DNA from 3 places in the Nitrincola iocasae genome. Region 3 is predicted to be linked to each of the others. Evidence: predicted binding sites of a transcription regulator. Region 3 holds the regulator's gene; each other region holds the start of a gene.
The links. Region 3 encodes LexA, which represses DNA repair genes until DNA is damaged. Its sites were predicted from a motif close to TACTGTNTANNTANACAGTA; they were not measured.
Positions count from the first base shown of each region.

Region 1: a site for LexA is predicted at 3,205-3,224, ahead of uvrA (excinuclease ABC subunit UvrA). Genes of this name have one in related genera too.
Region 2: a site for LexA is predicted at 2,506-2,525, ahead of F5I99_RS05465 (HipA domain-containing protein). Genes of this name have one in related genera too.

Region 1 is NZ_CP044222.1:3,542,883-3,549,520, forward strand. It holds gene ssb (single-stranded DNA-binding protein) at 127-660, opposite strand; partial or broken gene F5I99_RS19860 (EAL domain-containing protein) at 855-1,187, opposite strand; gene F5I99_RS20000 (EAL domain-containing protein) at 1,094-1,489, opposite strand; gene F5I99_RS16400 (diguanylate cyclase domain-containing protein) at 1,411-2,835, opposite strand; gene F5I99_RS16405 (hypothetical protein) at 2,906-3,121, opposite strand; gene uvrA (excinuclease ABC subunit UvrA) at 3,415-6,243, shown strand.
Region 2 is NZ_CP044222.1:1,177,339-1,183,976, reverse strand. It holds gene F5I99_RS05480 (MaoC family dehydratase) at 1-117, shown strand, start outside; gene F5I99_RS05475 (c-type cytochrome) at 186-1,175, opposite strand; gene F5I99_RS05470 (c-type cytochrome) at 1,186-1,830, opposite strand; gene F5I99_RS05465 (HipA domain-containing protein) at 1,980-2,435, opposite strand; gene F5I99_RS05460 (sigma-54-dependent transcriptional regulator) at 2,612-4,006, opposite strand; gene F5I99_RS05455 (sensor histidine kinase) at 3,999-5,453, opposite strand; gene F5I99_RS05450 (DUF4168 domain-containing protein) at 5,664-6,044, shown strand; gene F5I99_RS05445 (alpha/beta fold hydrolase) at 6,181-6,638, opposite strand, start outside.
Region 3 is NZ_CP044222.1:2,405,269-2,411,906, reverse strand. It holds gene topA (type I DNA topoisomerase) at 1-558, shown strand, start outside; gene F5I99_RS11135 (DUF6586 family protein) at 612-1,136, shown strand; gene lexA (transcriptional repressor LexA) at 1,161-1,775, opposite strand; gene dinG (ATP-dependent DNA helicase DinG) at 1,875-4,016, shown strand; gene rhlB (ATP-dependent RNA helicase RhlB) at 4,064-5,581, shown strand; gene F5I99_RS11115 (hypothetical protein) at 5,581-5,811, shown strand; gene F5I99_RS11110 (NAD(P)H-dependent glycerol-3-phosphate dehydrogenase) at 5,848-6,638, shown strand, end outside.

The DNA of each region.
Region 1 (6,638 bases), 1.1 Mb from region 3:
TACACACTTGTTTACAACCTATACCTCCACGACATAGCGCATATCCTTTACATATAAAAGCAAAAAGCCCCTATTATGGGGCTTTTTGCTTTATAAACGTTACAAAATGCTAAGACTAAGCGTTCGTTAGAACGGGATATCATCATCAAAATCATCAAAACCAGGTGCCGGCTGGGCGGGCTGCTGCTGTGGCGCAGGCTGGTTTTGTGGACGAGACTGTTGTGGGGCAGGACGTGACGCTTGCTGCTGAGGTTGTTGACCATAACCCATCGGGTCCTGGTTACCGGCGTAACCGCCCTGATTACCACCGCCGCCTTCACCACCACGGCTATCCAGCATTTGCATTTCACTGGCAACGATTTCAGTGGTGTAACGGTCCTGACCACTCTGATCCTGCCATTTACGCGTACGCAAAGCGCCTTCGATATACACTTTCGAGCCTTTGCGTAAGTATTCACCGGCAATTTCAGCAAGGCGATTGAAGAATACCACCCGGTGCCACTCGGTTCTTTCCTGTGGCTGTCCGGTCTGCTTATCCTTCCATGTATCGCTAGTTGCCAGAGTCAGGTTGGTAACTGCATTGCCTGATGGCATGTACTTAACTTCAGGGTCCTGGCCCAGGTTGCCTATCAGGATTACTTTATTGATGCCGCGTGCCATTATTCTCTCCAAATCGTAAAAGGTTCTACATGTTGGTGCTCCCTGCATCCAACCTTTGTAGGTTGGATGAGAATAACACAAGCTTAGGTTTAGGCTGAACACCAAAGGCTAATTTTTCATGGAGGTTCTAAGGAACCAGCCGAGTAGATTCGCTATTCAGAACTTGTAGCTAAGTCAAAGCGACCCTCGTTCCCTTATGATTCGAAATCAGCACCTCCAGTGGCCGTGGTTTCGATATCAGGTAGCCTTGAATGTGCCATAAGCACCATCGCCTCACACAGTGCCAATGCATCCGAGTCAGCACTGAGATTGGCGATGAAGCAGCGATCTATCTTCAGATAATCGATATCGTATCGATGGATATAAGCCATAGATGAATAGCCAGTGCCGAAGTCATCCAATGTCACCTGCACGCCATGATCTCGAAACACCATCAGTTTTTTGATGGTCTCACAATTGGGGTCCAGCATGACTCCCTCTGTGATCTCGATAATAATATCACTACATAGCAAATGTTGAGCATCGAGACGGTGAACCCAGTCAGTTGCGTTTTCTCATGGGCAAACTGTATCGGAGAAACGTTGATGCTGACCTGAAGACTCTCTCCGTATGCCTGCTTCAGTGTGGGGATATCCCTACACACCTGCTCAAATACTTTTTGTCCGATAGCGATGATCAGCCCGCTCTCTTCGGCAAGCGGGATAAACTCAGCAGGACTGATCAAACCCTTTTCCGGATGCTGCCACCGAATCAGAGCTTCTGCTTTAGTGATTCGCTGTGATTCGCTGTGATTCGCTGTGATTCGCAGTTGAGTATAGGCTGATAATATACGACAAGCTCTGTGTCGATAGCATCGCGTAGATCGCTGATCAGCTCACGTTTATGCAGAATCGCTTCTTGCATTATCGGGTCAAAGTACTTGAGCCGGTTACGACCCTCCTGTTTGGCAGCAAACATCGCCTGATCTGCGGATTTGAGTAACTCCTCCACGGTTTTGCCATCAGCAGGGTAGATGGCCACCCCGATACTGGTAGTGATAAAGAGTCGATGCTGATCTACTTGTATCGGTTCGGCGAGCAGTTTAAGGATCTGTTCGCAGAGCTCATCGATAGGGTTGGTGAGACGTCTGAAATCAGTGAGAACAACAGTAAACTCATCGCCTCCAAGTCTGGCCAGCAGATTTGGCTCCCTGATTACGCTTTTTAGCCTTCCAGCAACTTCACGCAGCAGCTTGTCACCAGCATCATGACCAAGGGTATCATTAATATCCTTAAAGTTATCCAGATCAAGCATCAACAGGCTCAGTTGTTGGTCTTCATGTTTTACACGTTCGAGTGCTTGGGATAACTGGTAGTTAAGCATATAGCGGTTAGGTAGCGCCGTCAGAGTATCAACATTGGCCTGAAGCCATATCTGCCGCTCGGCTTCCAACCGCGTTTCTGCCATATGTTCAAATTGTTGTTTTAATTGTACCAGTTCGACAACACCTTCATGGGCTTTGTTCGGTTCGAAAATGCCGCGTTGCAGTTTGCGACTGGCGTCTGTGAGGGCTTCGATCGGTGCAAGCACTCCATTTTTAAGCAACCGGGTGCTGATCCGGTAGAGACCCAACATAACCAGCGAAAACAGCAGTAGTAAGATATAAAAGCGTTGATTGATTCGCTGTAACACAGCATCCGTTGGCACACCGATGGTCAGAACAAAAAACTCCTCATCGGTGTTATGCAGCAGTGGAATGGAATACTTCATCCGCCTGATGCCATCCGCACCCATCAACTGCTCTGCCTGAGAGTGTCCGTTGATTTCCGTGACGACTCTACCCAGCTCATCCGGATTAGCAGGGTAGTTAGCTATGAGTGTGGCCTGACTGTCGGTAATGAAGGCCGTACTCGACTCCGGCAAGTTACTGGTTTCAAGGTAGTGGGTCCACCAAGCCAGCGAAACCACAGCAACGGCAACGCCGCGCACCTCATCAGTGGTGAGGTCAGTGACTGGGTAGCCAAAATTGATACTGGTTGTATTGGCAGCACGATCATGTTGAAAGGTGCCGATCGAGAAGCGCCTGTTGGTCAGCGCATCCTGAAAATAGGGCCGATCAAACACATTGATATGACGATTCAGTGGATGCGTGTTACACAGCAGGTCACCACTGGCCAGAGGAACACCGAGATTCACAAACTATGTATTGAATTTGAGTATTTTTGCCAGAAACTCACCACAGACAGGTGCTGCTGGATCCTGCACTTCAGGTAATTGCGCTAGATGGGTCAGATAGGCTTTCAGTGTCGATGAGAATTTTGTGCTGCAGGGCAGCCAGATCATTGGCCGTCACCTCGACTTGATGCTCAAGATTTAATAACGCCTGTTTTCGGTTCTCCAGCATATCAGCAGAGATAGCCAAATAACCGGGCAGTGTTATCAGACCTACCAACAGCGAAAGGCGATTCCGCAATGAGCTCATCAATGCTTCAGACCCTCTTATTATGAATCATTTATATAGAAGAAAACTCCTGCAGGTGCACTGAAGCATATATGCAATTTTGCCACTATGTATTTCAACAATATTTGAAAGGTTATGACTCAATCATAAGCTTGTCAAATATCAACCGATTGCCTCTCAGGGTGGGTTAGCCTGAGTTAATCAATATTCATGCAGATTGTTAGTACACATCACGCCATTGAACTCAGCGCGTTCATGTAAAATTCGGACTAAAGGCTTATAATGCTCGTTTTTGCACTGTCACCGGAGCGGTAATGGATAAAATACTGGTACGGGGTGCGCGCACCCACAACCTGAAAAATATCGACCTGGATATTCCCCGGGACAAGCTGATCGTCATCACCGGCTTGTCAGGTTCCGGCAAATCCTCGCTGGCATTTGATACCCTCTATGCCGAAGGACAGCGTCGCTATGTAGAATCGCTATCCACCTATGCCCGTCAGTTTCTATCGATGATGGAAAAACCGGATGTAGACCATATTGAAGGGCTGTCTCCGGCCATTTCCATTGAACAGAAATCCACCTCGCATAACCCGCGCTCGACTGTCGGCACCATCACCGAAATTTATGACTATCTGCGCTTACTCTATGCCCGCGCAGGTGAGCCGCGCTGTCCGGATCATGATCTGCCCCTGGCAGCACAAACGGTGTCGCAGATGGTGGATCAGGTGCTGACCCTGCCGGAAGGCAGTAAAATGATGCTACTGGCACCGGTGGTACAAGGCCGCAAAGGTGAGCACTTACACACCATCAGCGAGCTGCGTTCACAGGGATTTGTCCGCGCACGCATCAACGACATTATTGTTGATCTGGACAGTGCACCCGCATTGGATAAGAACAAGAAACACTCCATTGAAGTTGTGATTGACCGCTTCAAGGTACGTAATGACCTACAGATACGCCTGGCGGAATCCTTTGAAACCGCACTGAATCTGACCGATGGCATCGCCCGGGTCGCCTGGATGGACGATGAGGGCAAGGATGATCTGATCTTCTCAGCCCGGTTTGCCTGCCCCGTCTGTGGTCACAGCATTCAGGAACTGGAACCGCGGATGTTTTCGTTTAACAATCCACACGGTGCCTGCTCCACCTGTGATGGTTTGGGTGTCAAACAGTACTTTGATCCGGTCAAGGTGGTACATGATCCTTCACTAACACTGTCGGAAGGTGCCATTCGTGGCTGGGACAGACGCAGCCTGTACTATTTCCAGCAACTGAAAGCGGTGGCGGATCATTACGGCTTTGATATGGATACTCCCTTCTGTGATCTGACCCAGGTGCAGCAGAAAGTGATTCTGCACGGCAGTGGCACAGAGCAGATAGAGTTCAGCTATACCAATGATCGAGGCACCCGTGTTAGCAAGCACCATCCCTTTGAGGGAGTGCTGAACAACCTGGAACGGCGCTATAAAGAAACCGAATCCGATATGGTCCGCGAGGACCTGGCCAAATACCTGAACATGCAGCCCTGCCCCTCTTGCCATGGTACGCGCCTGCGCCGCGAAGCACGGCATGTGTATATTGATGGGCGCACCCTGCCTGAAATCGTACGCATGGCCATAGGTGACAGCAAAGCCTATTTTGATCAGTTGGAGCTGAGTGGCAAGCAGGGTGAGATTGCTGACAAAATCCTTAAAGAGATTCGTCAGCGCTTATCCTTCCTGGTCAATGTCGGACTGGACTATTTATCCCTGGAGCGCAGCGCTGAATCTTTGTCCGGTGGTGAAGCCCAGCGTATACGTTTAGCCAGTCAGATAGGCGCCGGACTGGTCGGGGTGATGTATATTCTGGATGAGCCCTCCATAGGTTTACACCAGCGCGACAATGACCGTCTGCTGGAAACACTGCGCCACTTGCGTGATCTGGGGAATACCGTGATCGTGGTAGAACATGATGAAGATGCCATACGCTTAGCCGATCATGTCATCGATATCGGTCCGGGAGCGGGTGTGCATGGCGGTAAAGTGATCGCCGCAGGCACGCCACAGGAGGTCATGGATAATCCGGCATCCATTACCGGCCAGTACCTCTCAGGAGTGCGCCGTATTGAAGTGCCTGCGCAACGCTACCCGGTTGACTCTGAAAAGTTTCTCCGCCTGATCGGTGCACGGGGTAACAACCTGAAGGATGTTACCCTGGAAATTCCTGTTGGCCTGCTCACCTGCGTTACCGGGGTGTCAGGTTCGGGCAAATCCACGCTGATTAACAGCACCCTGTATCCGATTACGGCCACGGAACTGAACCACGCCACCACCCTGGATGCCTCAGAATATGATCGCATCGAGGGGATGCATCATTTTGATAAGGTTATCGATATAGATCAAAGCCCGATAGGACGGACACCACGCTCCAATCCGGCCACCTATACCGGCATTTTTACCCCGGTGCGTGAACTCTTTGCGGGTACGCAGGAAGCCCGCTCACGCGGATACAAGCCAGGACGGTTTAGTTTTAATGTCAAAGGTGGCCGTTGTGAAGCCTGTCAGGGGGATGGTGTCATCAAGGTGGAAATGCACTTCCTTCCGGATATTTTTGTGCCTTGTGATGTCTGCCACGGCAAACGCTACAACCGCGAAACCCTGGAAGTACGCTACAAAGGCAAAACCATTGATGAAGTACTGAGCATGACCGTGGAAGATGCGCGTGAATTTTTCGATGCCATTCCTGCACTGGCGCGAAAACTGCAAACTCTGATTGATGTCGGGCTCAGCTATATTCGCTTAGGCCAAAGCGCGACAACCCTGTCAGGCGGTGAAGCCCAGAGGGTGAAGCTGTCACGCGAGCTGTCCAAGCGCGATACCGGCAAAACGCTGTATATTCTTGATGAACCGACCACCGGTCTGCATTTCTATGATATTCAGCAATTATTGAATGTACTCTATCGGTTACGTGATCATGGCAATACCATTGTGGTGATTGAACACAACCTGGATGTGATCAAAACGGCTGACTGGGTTATCGACCTGGGCCCAGAGGGAGGCACAGGGGGCGGCGAGATCATTGCTACTGGCACACCCGAAGCGGTAGCCGAGGTGGAAGCCTCACATACGGGTCGCTTCCTGAAGCCCTTGCTGCAGCGCTAGCAGCAAACGGCTAGTCCATGGCATTCGCAGAAAACTGCTCCTGCGTTTTCTGCATACACGCCGCCCTTGGCATTCGCAGAAAACTGCTCCTGCGTTTTCTGCATACACGCCGTCCTTGGCATTCGCAGAAAACTGCTCCTGCGTTTTCTGCATACACGCCGTCCATGGCGTTAAGTGTCATCACGACAATTAAGTGGTTGACAGCAACGCTGGAATATTAGAAAAAGAAGGTCTGAAATTATTCAGGCCTTTTTTTACTTTGAAGATACTAGCATGACTCAGATCAACAAACGCCCGAACACCCGAATTTCCGTCGCCAATCGCTGGCTGATGGCGATTTCCCGTGTCTCGCGTGCTGTGATCTGATTTATTTACCGGCCGCGATATCTTCGCGG
Region 2 (6,638 bases), 1.2 Mb from region 3:
GTCATCGACATAGATGAAAAACGTCGCCGGGTAAAAATGCGTACTGATGTAACAGTAGGCGAAGCACTTGTTGCCACCGGTGAAGCCACCTTTATGGTCGACAAACGCGAAGCTTGAAACAGCACCATGCGCCGGTTCCGGTTTTGAACTGGCGCATCCATTCAGCCTATTTTATATTCAAGCAGTTACTCAAAGAAACGCGGCCTTAATGCACCTGGTTTCAGAAAGTCCTTTTCTCCCAGATTGTCATGATCTCCCAGTAAGCGCCCTTGCTTTTCGAGCCCGTAATAGGTCGATTTGTGGAAGGTATCCAAATACAGAGCGCGTGTTTCAGCTACATCACCAGTATAACGTGGATCCTGTGGCCGTTCCTGACTATTGATATAATCGGCCAGATCCCAAGAGTCCTGTACACTCATACTACGCGGCTGTCCCAGCGGCATGTTGTTATGAATAAAGCCAGCCAGAGTGGAAATCCGGGTGATGCCCGCTCCCCAATTGTATGACGCATCACCCCATACAGCGGGATATTGCACGTCATCACCTACCCTCAAACCACCGCCATTCTCGGCATGGCAAATACTGCAGTTAGCTTCATACAATACCTGTCCGCGTTCGTATGATGGCTCTGCATCCGGCTGACCAATGGGATAACCTCGCCCATACAGGCTATCACCCGGCTGATAAATAGGCACACCTTTTGCCAGCCATTGATGATAGGCGGCCAAGGCTAATAGATTGTCACTGCCATATTCAGGTGGCTTTCCATTCATGGAAAAACTAAAACATCCGGCAATACGTTCCTCCAGACTATTTACTTGCTGATTCTTGGACCGAAAATTTGGTAACACTACTGCGGCGGGCCATACCGGCGCTGAAAAAGGCTGCGCCCCCTCTCCCAGGTGACAACTGGAGCAATTCATATCGTTGAAAACGTTCTCGCCACGCAATTGCTGAGTATTTACAAATAGATCATGACCACGACGGATCACCCGTTTAAGCTCCGGGTGAATAGTTGCTTCTTCCAGATCAGCCAGCGTAGGGGGAACATGGACATATTGCCCGGCTTCAGGTTGTGGAAAATTGACTGGAATACGAGGGGGCTCAGCCGCAAGGCTAACACCTGCCCAACCTGCCAACACACTGATACTTAAGGCACTTGTTAACTTAACCATAATTAGACCCTCACTTGGCCGGCTGCATAGATAGCCAGGCCGCTACCGCCTTGATATCGTCAGCATTCATTCGCTCAGCAATCGCCAGCATCAACTGCTGTGGATCATTGCGACGCTTACCCTGCTGCCAGTTGTATAGCTGAGCTTCCAGATAGCCTGCATGCTGCCCGGCAATACCGGGGAAAGACGCACCGGCACCCTGGCTATTCGGTCCATGACAAGACTGACAGGAAGGGATATAGCGAGACCAGTCACCCCGTGTTACCAGCATTTCACCCTGCTTCAGCAAGGCTTCATCAACAGCCTCTCCACCTTGAGCGAGGCGGGGCACCAACTGGCTGAAATACACAGCGACATCCTGCATCTGTTGATCACTAAGCATGGCAGCAAAAGGAGCCATGGCAGCATTAGTACGCTGACCGCTGTTAAAGTCCTGCAACTGCTTGTATATATAAGCCGCGTTCAGGCCAGCCAGCCTCGGCCAGGATTCAGCGCCCGGAACCGACAGGCCACTGCCATCGGCCTGATGGCAGGCTGTACATACCGCGGCCGCTGCCTTGCCACGCTCAGCATCACCTTCCAGAGCCGAAACAGTTGTTGAAAATCCAAATATCAGTAAAACGAGCGACAGGGGTTTTAAGGGGTATGTTTTCATTATTGGTTGCTCCTTACCTCTAACATCGCACCGCGCGGTGCAATCTTAAACAACCCTACTCTTGAAACCACTATTTAGCTATTTGTAAAACACTTGTTTAGCAAAGCCCGCGCAAATCCTCGACCGGGCCTGCGAGGTCTGTGCCCCAGTCAGATCGCCAATCGTGCAGCCATATCTGCAATCACACCATAGTGAATCTGTTGGAGCAAACGCAATTCGCCTTCCTTGCTTATCCCTGCCGGATACAGGGTTGCCTGGATCTCCTCATAGATCACGGGGAGCTGCTGCTCAATTGTCTTGATCATACGACTGACAGTTTGCTTCTGTAAGCGCGGCGGAACTTTGAGAACACTGCCCAGCTCCACCAGATAGACAGGATTCACCTCCCCTAACGTCCTCACCGAGCCAATCTTCCATTCCAGCCTTGCATTCAACCAACCATTGTCAGGTTCATACACCGCCGTACAGAGCAGATCATAATGCGGGGTAATGACCACCCCTTCCGGCGACATATAAAACGACAGGTTCTTGAGGTGGTTATCCGTGTTACCAATCAACAGGCAGAACACAAACCAGTCGAACAAGCATTCCGATGTCTTCCACACTCTCAATCTGAAGCTTCATATTGCACCCATAATAATAACCGCACGGTTATATTTAATGCTGATGACGGGGGTCTGGAGACTTTTACACTACGGGCAGGTGCTCTTATATTAGTTGCACATTCAGCTTGAACCTAAATGGGTTTTCAGGGAGGCCTCTCCCTGGCTGAACTAATAGCTTACTCCAGCCAGCGATACAGAGTACGCCGACCAATTCCCAACAATGCTGCGGCGCGACGTTTATTTCCATTCACTTCATCCAGCACCATGTGGACATAACGTTGTTGCAATTCATCCAACGTAGGTAGCAGGTTACCAGCCAGCAGACGCTGTTCTTTATCGCTGTTATCCGTTGTCTGAGTGGTTCCATCACTAACTGGCGACAAGGCGTCCAGAAGTCGGCTGGGTAGATGCTGCGGCTCAATCCAGTCGCTATCGCAAAAAGCCACGGCGCGTTCAACCACATTTTGCAACTCTCGCACATTACCCGGAAAACTATAGCCACGAATCAGACTTAACGCCGCTACAGAAAACCCTTTGACTGGCTTACCTTGAGTCATCGCGATCTGACGTACAAACTGCTGTGCCATCATCTCCAGGTCATCGTCGCGTTCTCGCAGAGCGGGAATCTGGATAGCAAAGGTTTCCAAACGGTAATAAAGATCCTCACGAAAACTACCCTGCTCCACCTTCTGCTTCAAGTCCCGGTGTGTGGCAGCAAAAATACGAACATCCACCTGTACCTCGGTATCCTGCCCGACCGGGCGAATCGAACCATCCTGTAGTGCTCGCAGCAGCTTAGCCTGCAGAGCCAGAGGCATTTCACCTATTTCATCGAGCAACAGTGAACCCTTCTGAGCTTCTTGCAACAAGCCTTTTCGAGCCTTGTTTGCTCCGGTAAAAGCCCCTGCCGCATGACCAAAAAACTCACTTTCCAACAATTCCTGTGGAATGCCAGCGCAGTTCACCGCCAGGAACGGCCCCTCAGCCCGATCACTTTCCGCATGCAAGGCCCTGGCAACCAATTCCTTGCCGGTGCCGCTTTCACCATTAATCAATACCGGCCCTTGCGCCCTGGCAACCACCCGAATCTGATCGAACAGGGTCCGGATTGTCCGGCTTTTGCCCAGCATGCCATGAAAAGAGGCACGCTGTTGTGTGATTTTTCGGAACTGACGCAATTCATTACGTACTTTGTGGTTCTCCAGTACTTTTTGCACACTCAACATAAAGTGATCCAGATCCAGGGGCTTGGTCAAAAAGTCATCTGCGCCCGCCTGCAAGGCTTCAACCGCCTGTCGCACACTGCCAAATGCGGTAATAACAATAATCCCCGGACGTTGCGATTCATCCTGCTGCATCACGGCTTTGACCAATGCCATACCATGGCCATCCGGCAGGCGCAGGTCTGTAATGATCAGTGCCGGTTGCTGTTGCTCCAGCCAGGCATGTGCATCCGCCAGCGTTTCGGCCACCGCCAGTTGAAACCCTTCCGCCTCCAGCTCTTCGCTGATCAGATTAGCCAACGCCTGATCATCCTCAACCAGTAATAAAGACGCTTGAGTTTTAGACATGATTATTTTCCTGTGTTTTGGCAAGCGGAAAGGTTAATTCAAAACAGGCACCGCCCAATTCACTGTCACCTATACGAATTCGCCCCCCATGCTCTTCCACAATCCGTTTTACGATCGCCAACCCGAGACCACTGCCTTCACCGGGTGTTTTAGTAGTGACGAAAGGGTCAAACACCTGGTTACGAATTGCGACATCAATACCAGGGCCTGCATCCTCAATGGTCAAATGGATAGCCTCATCCACACTCCATGCCATTCTGACCGGCCCTTGTGGGCACGCCTGACACGCATTACGCAGTAGATTGATCAAAGCCTGTTCGAGACTGAGAGAGTCACCGCTGAGCATCGCTGACGGGCCAGATTGAAGCTCAATTTTATAACCTTCTCCGGCAATCAATGCCTGTGCTCTAAGCAGCAAGGCCTCAAGATCCAACTGGCGTGGCCGTGCTCTGGATGAGCGCCCATACGACAACAGCTGCTGAATAATAGAGGTCATACGTGCCGCTTGCTGACGAATCATCTCCAACTCACGAAGATCCTGTGGACTTTCCAGGCGTCGTTGCAAACGACTGGCTCGTCCATCAACAACACTGAGCGGCGCTCCCAACTCATGCGCTACACCCGCTGACAACTGACCCAGAGCGGCCAGGGTTTCTGTCTGACGTAAACGTTCAGCAATGACCTCACGGGCCAGTCGCTGCTCTTCTTCACGCGCTTCAGCCTGTTGAATTGCATCCAGCATGCCGTTCAGACCCAAAGCCAACTGGCGGATTTCAGTAGGCCCATATACATCGGCCCGATGTTCATGTTCACCCGCTTCAACCCGGCGGATACTCGCCAAAATACGATTTAGGGGTCCACCAATGGCACGCTGATGGGTCCACACCAGAATAAACAATATCATCAGAGAGACCAGCGCGAAGCCACCCCAGGAACCATAGGCGAGGCGCAGCAATTGCTGATCAATATCGCGATGCCGCCGAGTCACCTGCAACAAACCATTCGGTTGCCCCACCTCATCAAACATCGGCATAAAGAAAGAGTACACATCACGCCCCCGAATCTGCTCATACTGCTCAAACTCACCCGCCAGAGTTTTTTGCAAAGCATCTTCGGCTTGCCTCTGTGTAGGATTAACTACCCCGAAACTGATCAGCGGCTGACCTTCTGCATCAAACAGATAAGCGCCATATACCTCGGTCATACCAAACAACGCGGCCATGCTACTTTGCATCTGTTCCAGATCATTGCGCTCCAATGCCTGGCTCACGGGTAAGTACACCGCCCGGGCAACTAACTGCAGATCACGCTGCATACGTTGTTCGATAAAGTTACTCACCAACGCCTGTCCAGCCGACAGAATCACTGCCAGAATCAGCAGCACAGGCAATGCCACCCTGACCAGCAAAACGCGTCGTAAGCTCGCAGATGAAAATATCCTTTTCAAAACAGACCTCATGCTTGTATTTAATGACACATGCGCCATTATGACACACTTGATAGCACATTTCAGCCGACTGAAGAAGTCGCCAATCTTATTAAAACAGTACAAATTAATTATAAATAAAGATTTATATCAACAGGTTACAAATAAAATAAAAAACCTGGCACGAATATGGCAGTTAATACATTGAATTTAATCAAAGGAGTTAATCAGATGAAGAAGACATTACTTGCCGCCGCACTGACTAGCCTGATCACCCTGGGCTTTGCTGCCACTGCAACTGCCAATGAAAGCGAAGCTGCCACACAGGCACAGCCAGCAACACAGCAGGCACAGATGGAATTTGCTGAAAACGACCTACAAACCTTCGCATCTGTTCAGGGAGATCTGGACACTATTCGTGCAGACTATTCAGCACGCCTCGAAGCCACCAGCGACCAGGAAAAGGCTGCTGAGCTACAACAGGAAGCCAGCCAACTGATGGTCGAAGCTGTACAAGATGCAGGCATGGACATTGAAACCTACAACAATATCGCCCTTGCACTGCAGAGCGACCCGGAACTGCGTGACGAAGTGTCTGCCATGCTTAACTAAGATATCTTTCTATCGCCCGCGGAGCGGGCTCCTACATTGGCAGATTGCTTCCCTTTGTAGGAGCTCACTCTTGTAGGAGCTCACTCTGTGAGCGATGGTTCTATCGCCCGCGGAGCGGGCTCCTACAGGGGTGGTTTTATCGCTCGCGGAGCGAGCTCCTACAGATCCAATCCACTACTATTGTTTGCTGCTGCGGGTTTACCAATGTTGGGGCATGACCGACGTCGGTGAAGGTTACGCTTTGTGCTGTGGGTTGTGCTTTCTGCATTGCTTCTAGCAAGCTGACTGAGAGCAGATCGGATTCAGCGCCACGCACTATCATCAGCGGACAGCGAATGGCCTGCCATTGCGGCCAAAGCGTTTGCCCGTCATCTTCAACCTGGAAGGCCTTTACCAGCGCCGGGTCATAATGCAGGGTATAGCGACCATCTGTGAGGCGACGACTTGAGGTGATTGCCATGCGCCGCCAGAACTCAGCTGTATTCTTACCAAAGGTTACATACACCGTTTGCAACCACTGCTCCAGCGCAGTCAACGAATCAAACACCGGCTGTATACCTATATAATCACGAATGCGCTGCAGCGCCTCGGCAG
Region 3 (6,638 bases):
GACTGTCCAGGTTATGAAGTGGAGCAGGGTAGCTTCAGGATCAAAGGCTACGATGGGCCTACCATTGAATGTGATAAATGCGGTTCTGATATGCAGTTAAAAACCGGTCGCTTCGGTAAGTTTTTTGGTTGCACCAATTCAGAATGTAAAAATACTCGTAAACTTTTACGTAGTGGTGAAGCGGCCCCGCCTAAAATGGATCCAGTTGCAATGCCTGAACTGCAGTGTGAGAAGGTGGATGACACCTACGTACTGAGAGATGGTGCCAGTGGCTTGTTTTTGGCTGCCAGTCAGTTTCCGAAAAAGCGTGAAACGCGTGCGCCTTTCGTCAGTGAGCTGTTACCGCATAAAGCCGAAATTGATCCAAAGTATCACTTTCTGTTAACCGCACCTGTTCAGGATGAGGAGGGTAACCCGACTATTGTTCGCTATAGCCGCAAAACCAAAGAACAGTATGTAATGACTGAGAAAGAAGGTAAAGCAACCGGTTGGCGTGCTTTTTACGACAGAGGCAATTGGACAGTCGAGCAAGCCAAAAAGCGTGTTTCCAAATCTTGATACAGCGATAGTCTTAAAGCAAATATCCCAGAGCAAACCCTGGAGGGGTTGATATGAGTGAAGTGTACCTGGCCCGTACTAACCAGAAGTTGAATTTTGCCAGATTGCATCTGGATGCGCTGAAGAATGCTCAGAATTCATCGGCCTGGAGTAAACATGCGTTAATTGAATCCTATCAGGAGTCGGTACTGTTTCATTTGTCATCTACTTACAGTGCGTTGTTGCGCGAAGTAGCTGAGCGTTACAGTGTGGAAACTGAGACTATTGTTGGCTTGGCAGATTTAGCTCTGGGGTTTGAAAAGGCTGGGTATGAATCGCCTGAGTTAAATGAATTGCAACAATTGGAAGCGCGTCAGGACAGCTGGCTGCATAAGTTGCTCAGAGCTTATGCTGCTTGCTGGATAGCTATAGATAAACGCGAACAGTCTTCGGCTTCTTCAAGTCTCTCAGAAATTCACGTGATGCAGGTTAATCCGGATCATGCTGAAGATCAGGATGTTTATACTGAGTATCAGGTCTGGCTGGGGAGCATGCGTCAGTTAGTTGATCGACTCAGAGAGGGTATGCAGGAGTGGTGAGCACTCCTGCAGTTTGACGCAAGTTTAGCTCTGTTGGCGAATAACACCCACACCGAGCCCTTCAATGATCAACTCGTCCTGAGTCAGGTCCAGCTCGATTGGACTGAACTCTTCGTTTTCAGCGATCAGGCTGACTTTGCTGCCCTCGCGCTGGAATCGCTTAACTGTCACTTCATCACCGATTCTGGCGACTACAACCTGGCCATTGCGTATCTCCTGGGTTTGGTGCACAGCCAGTAAATCACCGTCCATAATACCGATATTCTTCATGCTCATGCCGCGCACACGAAGCAGGTAGTTAGCCGGGGGATGGAAGAAATCCGGGGCAATATTGCAGCGCTCTTCGATATGCTCCAATGCCAGGATCGGCGAGCCTGCCGCTACAGAACCAACTAAGGGGAGGCCGGTTTCCTCTGGATCATTGATGGGTTCTTCAGGCAAGCGTATCCCTCGAGAGGTGTGCTGAATCATCTCTATCGCACCTTTTCGCTGCAAGGCTTTAAGGTGTTCTTCTGCTGCATTGGCGGACTTGAATCCCAGCTCGCGTGCGATTTCGGCGCGCGTGGGTGGGTAGCCAGTGGATTCGATATGGCGGCGAATACAGTCAAGTACTTGTGATTGACGCGCTGTAAGTTTCATTTTATAACCTGTTTTTGTGTACAGTAACTGCATTTTTGTACAGTATTGTCGCTACGTCAAGTCTGTTGTGTCTGATTGACGTAGATTTTGATAAAATAGATGGCTGAAATAACAGAGGATCTTCGCTTGCTGGAAGCGTCACTAAAAAAAGAGATACAAACAGCCTACAGTCGTTTTCTCGACAGTCGTGGGTTAAAAGCCCGTCCGGCACAGAAGCAGATGATTGCCGCTGTGGCTCGAGTGCTGGGGGCTATCCGTGCGGATGAGAAAGGCAAGCGGTTAGGTGAGTCCCATTTGATCGCTGTCGAGGCGGGTACAGGGACTGGCAAAACCATTGCTTACTTGCTGGCGGTGTTACCCATTGCCAAGCAGCGGGGCCTGAAACTGATTGTATCCACCGCCACTGTGGCGCTGCAGGAGCAACTCACCGACAAGGATCTGCCTGAACTGGAAAGCCATGCCGGATTGAGCTTCAGCTATAGTCTGGCCAAAGGTCGCGGGCGTTACCTCTGCCTCAATAAAGCTGAACAACTCCTGGACGATCAGGGGACGCAGGGTCAAATGGCGCTTTATGAAGACGAACAGGCGCGCGTTATCGAACCTGGCGTGGTGAATGCGGTCAGGGGATTAATGCAACAGTATGCTGAGGGCAAATGGGATGGTGATCGCGACCGACTGGATGCGGCACCCTCCGATGAAACCTGGGGGCATCTGACCAGTGACCATATGCAGTGCAGCAACCGCCGCTGCATCAATTTCAGTGTTTGCCCGTTTTATCGTGCACGTGAACAGATGGGTGATGCGGATCTCATCATTGCCAATCATGATCTGGTGCTGGCCGATCTTTCCCTCGGCGGGGGCGCCATTCTGCCGGAGCCATCCTCATCCTTGTATATTTTTGATGAAGGGCATCATCTTGCCGATAAGGCTGGCGGTCATTTTTCCTACAGTTTGCGCTTGAATGCCGCACTGCGTCTGATCGGCGGCATGGAGAAAAAACTGCAGCAGTTTGCCGGGCAGTGCTCTTCTGCGTATCTGGATGATCTGGTAGTCAAGCTGCATCAACCTGTTGCTGATCTGCTGCTGGCACTGGATGGCATGAAAAATCTGGCAGAAGCCCTACAATTTCAAGATGATCGAGGTCGTACCCCGAGAGTGCGCTTTGCCGGAGGTCGTCAGCCGGAATCCTGGTTGTCGCCTGCAAATGAAACTGCCCAGTGCAGTCAACGTATTCTGATGCAGCTGGAACAGTTGGCGGCGCTGCTTAAGGAAGCGTTGGAAGGCAATCTGGACGATATAGAACGCTCTCAGGCGGAAGCATTCTATCCACAGCTGGGCTTTCTGATCAATCGGTTACAGCAAATGCATTGGCTGGCGGGTAGTTTTGCTCGTCCGGATGAGCCAGGAGTGAGTCCTACTGCGCGCTGGGTAGTCTTGCAAGATACGCTGGCCGGGCGGGACTATGAGTGCTGCAGCAGTCCGGTCTCTGTGGCTGCAACGCTGCAGGAGCATCTTTGGGATGTATGTTTCGGCGCACTGGTTACGTCAGCCACACTGACAGCACTGGGGCGCTTTGATCGCCTGAAGGCCACGCTGGGACTGCCCGAGTCGACGCCCTGCGAACAGTTGGCCAGCCCATTTGATTATTTTAATTCAGCGGTTCTGGAAATACCGGTGATGCGCTCAGATCCCGGGCGGGCAAACGAGCATACCGATGAGGTGGCCGAGTATCTGAATCGCGAATTGCCAGGGATACAGGCTTCATTGATACTGTTCAGTTCGTGGAAGCAGATGCTCAGTGTGTTGGACCAATTAGATGCCTCCCTGAAAACGCGAGTGACGGCGCAGGGCAGCAGCTCCAAATCTGCCATGCTGCAACAACACCGGGAACGCATTGATGCCGGTCAGCCCAGCAGCTTGTTTGGTCTGGCCTCCTTCGCCGAAGGGGTCGATCTTCCCGGGGCGTATCTCACCGATGTGATTATTACCAAATTGCCCTTCAGTGTACCGGATGACCCGGTTGATGCCACTATGTCCGAATGGATTGAGCAGCAGGGTGGCAACCCGTTTGTTGAGTGGACGGTACCGGCAGCGTCGATGCGCTTGACCCAGGCGGTGGGAAGGTTATTGCGCACTGAGCAGGATCGTGGTCGGGTGGTGATTCTGGATCGCCGTTTGACCGGAAAATTTTATGGTCGTCAAATTCTGAATGCCTTGCCACCTTTCCGACAGGTGTTCTGACAGGGTAAGATATAGCAGCAATTGATCAGTAATCAAAAGGTACTCACTTGAATACAGAAGCACAGACACAGACTGAAACCCCAAACGAGCAGCCCTCAAGCGGTAATGCAGAACGCAAGCCGCGCCGCAAGCGTCGGGACAGTCGTGGCAATAGCCGCAAGAAAAGCTGGTCACCCAGTGAGTTTGTTGTGCCTGCTGTTGCCGACAAGAAACGTTTTCATGATTTCAATCTCCCTGATGATCTGATGCATGCTATCGCTGATCTTGGGTTTGAATATTGCACGCCGATACAGGCTGCCACGATTGAACAGGCGCTTGAAGGCAAGGATTTGATTGCCAAAGCGCAGACCGGGACTGGAAAAACTGCTTCCTTCCTGATGGGGATTATTACCGATTTGCTGGATTTCCCCTTGCCTGAGCCGCGTAAGCTGGCTGAACCTCGTGCACTGATTATCGCACCTACGCGAGAACTGGCGTTGCAGATTGCGGCTGATGCCGAAGGTCTGGTGCGTTATGCCGGTATGTCGGTGGTGTCGCTGGTTGGCGGTATGGACTTCGATAAGCAGCGTAAAGCCCTGGCAAAAGCCCCGGTCGATATTCTGGTAGCCACCCCCGGTCGCCTGATCGATTTTGTGCGTTCCAAAGATGTGGATCTTTACCATGTGGAAGTGCTGGTGCTGGATGAAGCCGACCGGATGCTGAGTATGGGCTTTATCCCGGATGTGCGCACAATTATTCGCCATACTCCGCGCAAAGGTCCGGAGCGTCAAACACTGTTATACAGTGCGACTTTCTCTGAAGAAATTATGCAACTGGCCCGGCAGTGGACAGTGGATCCGGTTCAGATCGAGATAGAATCCGAATCACAGGTCACCGATAACATCAGTCAGAAGGTGTTTCTGGTGTCGGCTGCAGACAAGTTCAAACTGTTGCGTAACTATCTGCGCATCAACAATGTTGAGCGGGCAATTGTGTTTTGTAACCGCCGCCATGAAGCCCGTGATCTGGCTGAGAAGCTGCGTCGTGATGGCGTCAAGTCGGCATTGATGTCCGGTGAGATTCCTCAGAACAAGCGGATGAAAACCATGGATGATTTCCGTAGCGGCAAAATTGAAGTGTTGGTCGCTACTGATGTGGCCGGGCGAGGTATTCATATTGATGGTGTCAGCCATGTGATCAACTATCAGTTACCGGAAGATCCGGATGACTATGTGCACCGCATCGGTCGTACGGGGCGCGCTGGTGCAAGTGGTACGTCCATCGCCTTTGCCTGTGAAAACGACTCGTTCATGATTCCGGAAGTTGAAGCTGGAACGGGGGTGAAACTGGAGTGTATTCACCCCGATGCCGCTCTGCTGGAAGATCTGTCTGCGCATCCGCCACAAGCTGAGAGTGCTGTACAGACTCAGGCAGAAATCCAGGATGACGTTGCTGCTGCAGATGAGGTTGAGGAGTCTGCGCAGGAGCTTAAACCTGAACAGCCAGAGCAGAAAGATCTACTCGCTGAAGTTAATATCCAAGGCGTATCAGATACCACTGATACCCAGCAGAAAAAGATGGATTAATGATGGAACAGCAGGATAAGCATCGCACGCGAAAAATCAGGAACCTGCTGGGCATTATTGTCAGTGCTTTATTTGCTGTAGTGGGTGTGGCCGGGTTTCAGCGTACTGGCGATCCGAAATTGTTATTGGCTTTTCTAGTCGTGGCAGTGTTGTCTTTTGGTATAATCAGCCTGGTATTCAGGCTGGTGGATCGCTTGCTTGATAGTCTGGACAAGCAGCATCGGAAATAAGCGTTTTACGGAAATTAGCGTTTTACGGAGAGTCACGTGAGTCAATCGACACATATCGCCGTCCTCGGGGGCGGAAGTTTTGGTACCGTGATCGCCAATATGGTAGCGGAGAAAGGTCTGCCAGTGCGTTTCTGGATGCGAGATGCCGCGCGTGCTGACCAGATTAATGCAGAGCGTTGTAACCCGCGCTATGTGCCTGATTATCCGTTAGCAGAAAGTCTTGAGGCCACCGCTGATCTGCAGTATGCCTTGCAAGGGGCTGAAGTGGTTTTTATCTCCATTCCCAGTCATGCCTTTCGCAGTGTATTGCGTCAGGCTGTAGAATGGTTAAATCCTGAGCAAATACTGGTTAGCACCACCAAGGGTATTGAAATGGAAAGCTTTAGCCTGATGAGTGAAATCATCACTGCTGAGGTACCTGGGGCGCGTATCGGGGTGCTCAGTGGCCCAAATCTGGCTAAAGAAATCGCCAAGCGCCAATTGACGGCTACGGTGATCGCCAGTCAGGATGAAGCCCTGCGTACCCGTATTCAGCAATTACTCCACAGTCCTTACTTTCGGGTATATGCCAGCACGGATACCTATGGTGTCGAACTCGGCGGTACCCTGAAAAATATTTATGCTATTGCTGCCGGTATGAGCGCCGCTCTAGGCATGGGCGAAAATACCAAAAGCATGCTGATGACCCGCTCCCTGGCAGAAATGAGCCGTTTTGCGGTTTCCATGGGTGCTAATCCCATGACGTTTTTAGGGTTGGCGGGTGTGGGTGACCTGATTGTGACCTGCATGTCTCCCCTGAGTCGTAATTACCGCGTGGGTTATGCACT